DNA from 2 places in the Arthrobacter sp. 10T416 genome. Region 2 is predicted to be linked to the other one. Evidence: riboswitches for the same ligand, from Rfam matches in the RefSeq annotation. Region 2 holds a riboswitch; the other holds the start of a gene.
What was found. Region 2 has a riboswitch for S-adenosylmethionine ahead of AC1DBE_RS04120 (aminotransferase class V-fold PLP-dependent enzyme). Riboswitches for the same ligand answer to the same signal wherever they lie in the genome.
Positions count from the first base shown of each region.

Region 1: it holds a riboswitch for S-adenosylmethionine, as region 2 does, so the genes downstream of both, AC1DBE_RS06115 (DUF1737 domain-containing protein) here and AC1DBE_RS04120 (aminotransferase class V-fold PLP-dependent enzyme) in region 2, are expected to answer to the same signal.

Region 1 covers NZ_JBFTHI010000003.1:193,876-197,250, forward strand. The annotation lists gene AC1DBE_RS06105 (glycosyltransferase family 2 protein) at 1-229, opposite strand, end outside; gene AC1DBE_RS06110 (ATP-grasp domain-containing protein) at 216-1,154, opposite strand; SAM riboswitch class IV at 1,622-1,736, shown strand; gene AC1DBE_RS06115 (DUF1737 domain-containing protein) at 1,751-2,086, shown strand; gene AC1DBE_RS06120 (rhodanese-like domain-containing protein) at 2,083-2,499, shown strand; gene AC1DBE_RS06125 (O-succinylhomoserine sulfhydrylase) at 2,496-3,375, shown strand, end outside.
Region 2 covers NZ_JBFTHI010000002.1:38,143-41,517, reverse strand. The annotation lists gene AC1DBE_RS04125 (class I SAM-dependent methyltransferase) at 1-614, opposite strand, end outside; gene AC1DBE_RS04120 (aminotransferase class V-fold PLP-dependent enzyme) at 699-2,129, opposite strand; SAM riboswitch class IV at 2,163-2,276, opposite strand; gene hisN (histidinol-phosphatase) at 2,366-3,178, opposite strand; gene rsgA (ribosome small subunit-dependent GTPase A) at 3,248-3,375, opposite strand, start outside.

The sequences.
Region 1 (3,375 bases), on a different contig from region 2:
CCGTTGCCGCGTTGAAGGCGGGGACAATGATGGACACGGTGGGCCATTCATCGAACAAGGTCGGCGCGCCCTTGCGGTGGCGCTGCACCGCGAGCACCTCAAAGCAGAGCGCCAGTGGCAGCACCAGTAGCTTCACCAGCCCGAGCACCAGGAGGGGCAGGCCCAGAACCGGCAGGAGCAGGTCCGCGGCAGGGAGAACCGCGGCCAGTGCCGTTTCATACCAGGACATCCGCGTACGCTCCGGTGCTTTGGCGGAATGACGCCGGGTTGAACGAGGGCAGGTTGAAGGACGCCAGGACGGCGTCAAGCAGCTCCGGTGCGTGGCCGCTGTGGGCGCCGAACCGGGCGCTCACGTCCAGGACCACGGGGGTCCCGTCCGCGCGTCGGCGTACGTCGACCTCCACCGGGCCGGTCAGCCCCAACATGCGGACCGCGGCCATGGCAACATTCCCCACGTCAATGTCCTTCCCCGCCTCGACCCGGCGGGCGCTCACGCCCCCACAGCCCTGGGCCGGCTCCGCTTTTTCCACCACGACGACGAACGGTGCGGCAGTGTTGTGCGCCGGCATCCCGAACACCATGGGGCCGTATTCGGTGCCGGGGATATATTCCTGCACGATCTGGCCCTCCGGCAGCCGGTGCCAGTCCACCTGGGCACTGCCGTCAACCACCAGGACCCCGCGTCCGCCGCCGGAGACCCGGGGCCTGACCACCACGGGTCCGCCCAGCGCCTCCATGGCGGCGGCGGCGCCGGCGAAGTCCCGCGGAACCCCGAAGCGGGGCACGGGAACGCCGGCGGCCTTCAGCTGCGTGGCGGTGTAGAGCTTGTCGTTGGCGATGGCCACGGGCCCGGGGCTGCCGACGATAACGCGGACCTCCGGACCGAAGCCGGCCCGGAACGCCGCCAACTGCGGGAGTTCCTCGCTCACCGTGGGGATGATCAGGTTGACGCCCTCGGTGGCCACCAGCCGGCGGAGGGCCGAGACCATCTCCGGGTCACGCGCCTCGGGGACACGGACCACGGTGATTCCCGAGCCGGGCGGGAGTTCGCGGATGTCGGTGCCCAGGACGGGGATCCCGCGGGCCTTCAACTGCGCCGCGATGGCCCTGCCTGCGCGGCCGCCGGCGCCGGTGACCAGCACCCGGGGCTTCACTGCTTGTCCGTTCTGGAGCTCAGGAGACGGCCGGGTTCGTGGGCGCCGGCCACCGGACGCCCCAGGAAAACGTAAATCGAGACCATGACAATCCAATTCCTTCGTTGAAGTTCCGACGGCCCCTCCAGAGCATCGCCGGGCAAATTGGCGGATCAGCAACCCCGTCCGGCCAGCACCGGACTCTGGAGTGGGATTGCGCTTGCCCTGGCCCCCTGATGCCCCCGCACTTCCCGTCCCGGGACCCCTGGACTAGCTCTCCCAGTAAAGGTGAGGGCGCTATCGGATATCCCGAGTAGGGACTACCCGATTCGGCGCCGTGGCCGTGGGCCGGCCTTGCAGGTAGTACTTAGGGATAGCTCCGGGAGTACCCGGCGGCGCGGCGTGCGGTCCGCCGGGACTCGTGCCTCGTGACTCAACATGACGGCCCCGCCGCGGCGGCCGCCACGGTTGGTGCTACGTTTTTGGGGAGTAATGAGACCCGGCGCCAAGCCCTGACTTGCCGGTCGGCAACCCTCCCTTTCGCGGCGGGGTGCCTCAGGTGAATACTCGGCATATCGACCACTCGAGCTGCAAGCGTGAAAGTAAGGAGATCCGTCATGCCCGACGCATCCGCCCCCTCAGTGCCCGCCACTGAGCCCGCACCGTCCCCCGCCGCCTCTGGCCAGGCCGCGGAAGAAAAGCTGGCCTACCGGCTCTTCACCGGCCCCGACGACCGCAGCTTCTGCGAGCGCGTGTCCGCCGCCTTAGCCGAGGGGTACGTGCTGCACGGCAGCCCCTCCGCAACGTTCAACGGCAGCACCGTCATCGTGGCCCAGGCCGTCGTCCTGCCGGCCGCCATTGCTAGCGCCGACGCCGCCGTGGCCAGCGCCGTCGATGACCTCGACGGCGCCGACCTGTCCGGGGCCGACTTTGCCGGCGAGGGGCACGCATGAGCTACGCCGGAGACCTGAGCCCGCAGGACGCCTGGGCCAAGCTGGAGGCGGGCGCCGTGCTGGTGGACGTCCGCACCGAAGGAGAGTGGTCCCGGATCGGCATCCCGGTCACGGCGCCCGGCACCGGCAGGGAGCCGCTCTTTGTGCAGTGGACCCTGGCAGGCGGCGCTCCGAACCCGCAGTTCCTGGACCAGCTGCAGCGCCAGGCGCCGGCGGCCGGGACCGCCGAGTTGGTCTTCCTGTGCCGTTCCGGCGCCCGCTCCATCGCCGCGGCAACGGCGGCCACCGCGGCCGGTTTCACTGCCTACAACGTCTTGGAGGGCTTCGAGGGCGAACCCGGCCCGACCGGGGCGCGGACCGTGAACGGCTGGAAGAACCGCGGCCTCCCGACCAGCCTGGAAAGCACCCCGTGAGCTTTAATCCCGACGCGCAGGACTGGAGCGCGGAAACCCAGGCCGTCCGTGGCGGGCTGGACCGCACCGGGTTCCAGGAAACCACCGAGCCGATCTTCCTGAACTCCGGGTTCGTCTACGAATCTGCCGCCGCGGCAGAGCGCGCCTTTACCGGTGAAGACGAACGGTTCGTCTACTCCCGCTACGGCAACCCCTCCGTGGCCACCTTCCAGGAACGGCTCCGGCTGCTCGAAGGCACCGAGGCCTGCTTCGCGACGGCGTCGGGCATGTCCGCGGTGTTCACCGCGCTCGGCGCCCTGCTTGGGGCCGGCGACCGCGTCGTCGCAGCGCGTTCGCTGTTCGGATCCTGCTTTGTGATCCTCAACGAGATCCTGCCGCGCTGGGGTGTGGAGACCGTCTTCGTGGACGGCCCTGACCTGGAGCAGTGGCGGGCGGCGCTGGCCGAGCCCACGACGGCGGTGTTCTTCGAATCGCCGTCGAACCCCATGCAGGAAATCGTGGACATCGCCGCGGTGAGCGAGCTCGCGCACGCCGCCGGCGCCACCGTGGTGGTGGACAACGTATTCGCCACCCCGCTGTTGCAGCGGTGCGGGGAACTCGGAGCGGACGTTGTGGTGTACTCCGGCACCAAACACATCGACGGACAGGGCCGGGTGCTGGGCGGTGCCATCCTGGGTACCAAAGAGTTCATCGAGGGCCCGGTCAAACAGCTGATGCGCCACACCGGGCCGACCCTGTCCGCCTTCAACGCCTGGGTGCTGAGCAAGGGCCTGGAGACAATGGCCCTGCGGGTGAACCACTCCGCCGCCTCCGCGCTGCGGCTGGCCGAATGGCTGGAGGCCCAGCCCGCCGTGAGCTGGGTGAAGTACCCCCTGC
Region 2 (3,375 bases):
CTGCGGGACTTGGCGAGTTCCATGAGGTCCTGCGTGCTGACCGGATCTTCCCAGCGGGTGAGGTGGCTTTCCAGCCCGGTGAACTCCGGGCCGACGGGCGGCCGGAAGTGGGGTTTGTGGACATCGCCGGCATGCATGATGCGGGAGAGCCGGTGTACCCAGGGCACGGAGGTGTCGAGCTGGTTCCAGATCAGGCCGAGGACCCCGTGCGGGCGCAGGATCCGCGCGGCCTCGGTGCTGGCCAGCAGGGGATCGCACCAGTGCCAGGCCTGGGCCACGGTGACGAGGTCGAAGGCGTCTGCCGGCAGGCCGGTACGTTCGGCGGTTCCCTCGACGGCGGCGACTCCGGGCAATGATGCGCGCAGTTGTTCCAGCATGTCCGTTGACGGGTCGATGGCCACGGTCCGGAGGCCGCGCCGGACCAGCAGCGCCGTGAACTTGCCCGTCCCGGCGCCGAGGTCGGCGGCGTCGCTGGCTCCGGCGGGTATCAGCCAGTCGGCGGAATCAGCCGGGTAGCCGGGCCGCACCCGGTCGTAGTGTTCCCCGCCGTCCTGGAAGCTTTGGCCGAGCTCCTGCCGCCGCTGGTGCTGCAGTTTTGGGCCCCCGCGTGCCACGTGTCGTCTCCTCCGGCAGCTTGAATTTGGTACCTACCGAATTTACCGCACGCGGGGGCCCGGCGCTTGCGGCCGGCGCTGGTGTCAGTCCAGCGTGCAGGGCGCCGCGCCGGCCGTGCCCGGGGTGTTGGGTGCCCAGTGCGGATAGCTGCGGGTGTCGTTGGCCGGGACCCAGCGGCCCGCGTCCACCACGTAGTCCCAGCCGAGCCCGTTGCGCCGGAGCTCCTGCAGCCCGGCCAGGAGCCGCTGGGCGTCGTCGAGGCGGGACCCGAGGCCAAAACTGGCACGGAGTGACCCGGCCGGCAGGCCCAGCCGTTTCAGCAGCGGGTGGGCGCAGAACCGGCCGTCGCGCAGGCCGATGCCATGCTCCGCCGAGAGGTAGGCGGCGACCAGGCCGGCGTCGTACCCGGCCACAGAGAAGTTGACCACGCCGATTGTTCCGGGCCCGTTACCGGCGGCGGTGTCCTCGAAAATGTGGTGGACGCTCACGCCGTCGATCCGTTCCAGTCCCTCCACCAGGAAGGACCGGATGGCGTCCTCGTGGGCGTGCCACTGCACGTCGTCGAGCGCCTCGATGACCTGGCTGGCCCGGGCCAGGGCAGCAGCCCCCAGCACGTTCGGGGAGCCGCCCTCGTGGCGCGCCGGTCCCGTGGTCCAGCTGACGGAGTCGAGCCTCGCGTCCCGCACGGCGCCGCCTCCGGCCAGGTGCGGGGTTCCGGCGTCGAGCCAGTCCGGGCGGCCCACCAGCACCCCGGCGCCGAACGGGGCGTAGAGCTTGTGGCCGGAGAACGCGAGGTAGTCGACGTCGTCCGCGCTGATGTTGATCCGGCGGTGCGGGGCCAGTTGGGCGGCGTCGACGGCGATCCGGGCGCCGAACTCGTGCGCCAGGGCGGCGAGCTCGCCGATGGGCAGGATCTCGCCGGTGACGTTGGACGCGCCGGTGACGGCGAGCAGGCTCACACCGCCGCGGGCGAGTTCCTGGCGGAGCCGCGCCACGGTGCCGGCCAGGGTGGGGGCCGCGACCACACTGCGGTGCGGGACGTTCTGCCAGGGCAGCAGGTTGGCGTGGTGTTCGATATCGAGGTAGAGCACCTCGCCGGTAGGGCGTCCGTCAGCCGCCGGGAGGCAACCGGCCAGGAGATTCAGGGAGTCGGTGGTGTTCCGGGTGAAGATCACCGAGTCGTCCGCACGGCCGCCCACAAAGCCTCGGACAATGTTCCGGGCGTTTTCGTAGACCGAGGTGCTGAGCTGCGAGGCGTAGCCTGCGCCGCGGTGGACGCTGGCGTAGTAGGGCAGGATCTCGTTGAGGTAGGCGGAGACCACGGACAGGGCCGGCGCCGACGCGCCGTAGTCCAGGTTGGCGTAGCGGACGTGGCCGCCCTGGATCAGGGGCGCCTGGATTTCAGCGCCGGACACGGCGGACAGCGGCCTGCGGGCGGCGTCGAACCGCGCGTCGGCCGGCACCGGGGCGCCGGCGGAAGAGGTGGGGTGGGTGGAAATGGTGGCAGTCGTCATGGGACCTCGCTTGAAAGGACCCCGCTCACAGGGGATCCGCGCTTGCCGGGTCCGCTCCGGACCGGCCAGGTCGTCACCCGGGGCACCCCGCCGCGAATGGAGGGTTGCCGGCCAGCAAACCGGGGTTTAGCGCTGGCACTCGTGACCTGGTTCGAGCCTAGGACATGGCGTGCCGCCCGGGAAAGGGAGGTCCGGAATGTGAAGCGTTGTGTTACGGCTGCCTGCCGCGGAGCGGGCTAGAGGAGGTCGTCGAGACCGGGGTTCAGGCGCTTGAGGACTTCCGAATGCAGGATGGAGTTCGTGGCGAGCGCGTTCCCGCCGAACGGGCCATCCTCGCCTTCCAGCGAGGTGAAACGCCCGCCGGCCTCGGTCACGATCGGGACCAGCGCCGCCATGTCGTAAAGGTTGAGCTCGGGTTCGCAGGCGATGTCCACGGCACCCTCGGCCACCAGGCAGTAAGACCAGAAGTCGCCGTATGCGCGGGTGCGCCAGACTTCCTCGGTGAGGCCGAGGAATTCGTCCAGATTGCCGCGCTGCTTCCAGCCGCCCAGGCTCGAGTAGGACAGCGAGGCGTCTTCGAGGCGCGAGACGTTGGAGACTTTGAGCCGGGTGGCGGCGGCCAGGGACCGGCCCATGTAGGCGCCGGCGCCTTTGGCGGCCCACCAGCGCTTGCCCAGGGCCGGGGCGCTGACGACGCCGACCACCGGCTCGCCCTCGTCCACGAGAGCGATCAGGGTGGCCCAGACGGGGACGCCGCGGACGAAGTTCTTGGTTCCGTCGATGGGGTCGATGATCCAGCGGCGCGAGCCGTGGCCGGAGCTGCCGAACTCCTCGCCCAGGACCGCGTCGCGCGGCCGGGAGCGGGACAGCTGGCCACGGATGGCTTCCTCGGCGGACTTGTCCGCGTCAGTGACGGGGGTGAGGTCCGGCTTCGTTTCGATCCGAAGGTCGAGCGCCTTGAAGCGGCTCATGGTCTGGGAATCTACGGAATCTGCCAGTACATGGGCGAGGCGCAGGTCATCGTTGTAGCTCGAAGCGGGTTGGCTCATGCCTCCAAGCTACCGTCAAAAAGCTCCCGGGACCGGGAGGCCACGTCGCTGCCGGCCGGGCGGACCCTGTTAGGAGACGCTGCCCAGCTCCTTGGTTTCCTGTGCTTCCATGCGCGGATCCGTGCCGAGGAGCCGGCGCAGGGAGGCAAGGCGCGCAGGGCCGGACGGTCCGGCGTGGCCGCCCTGCACCCAGGCGT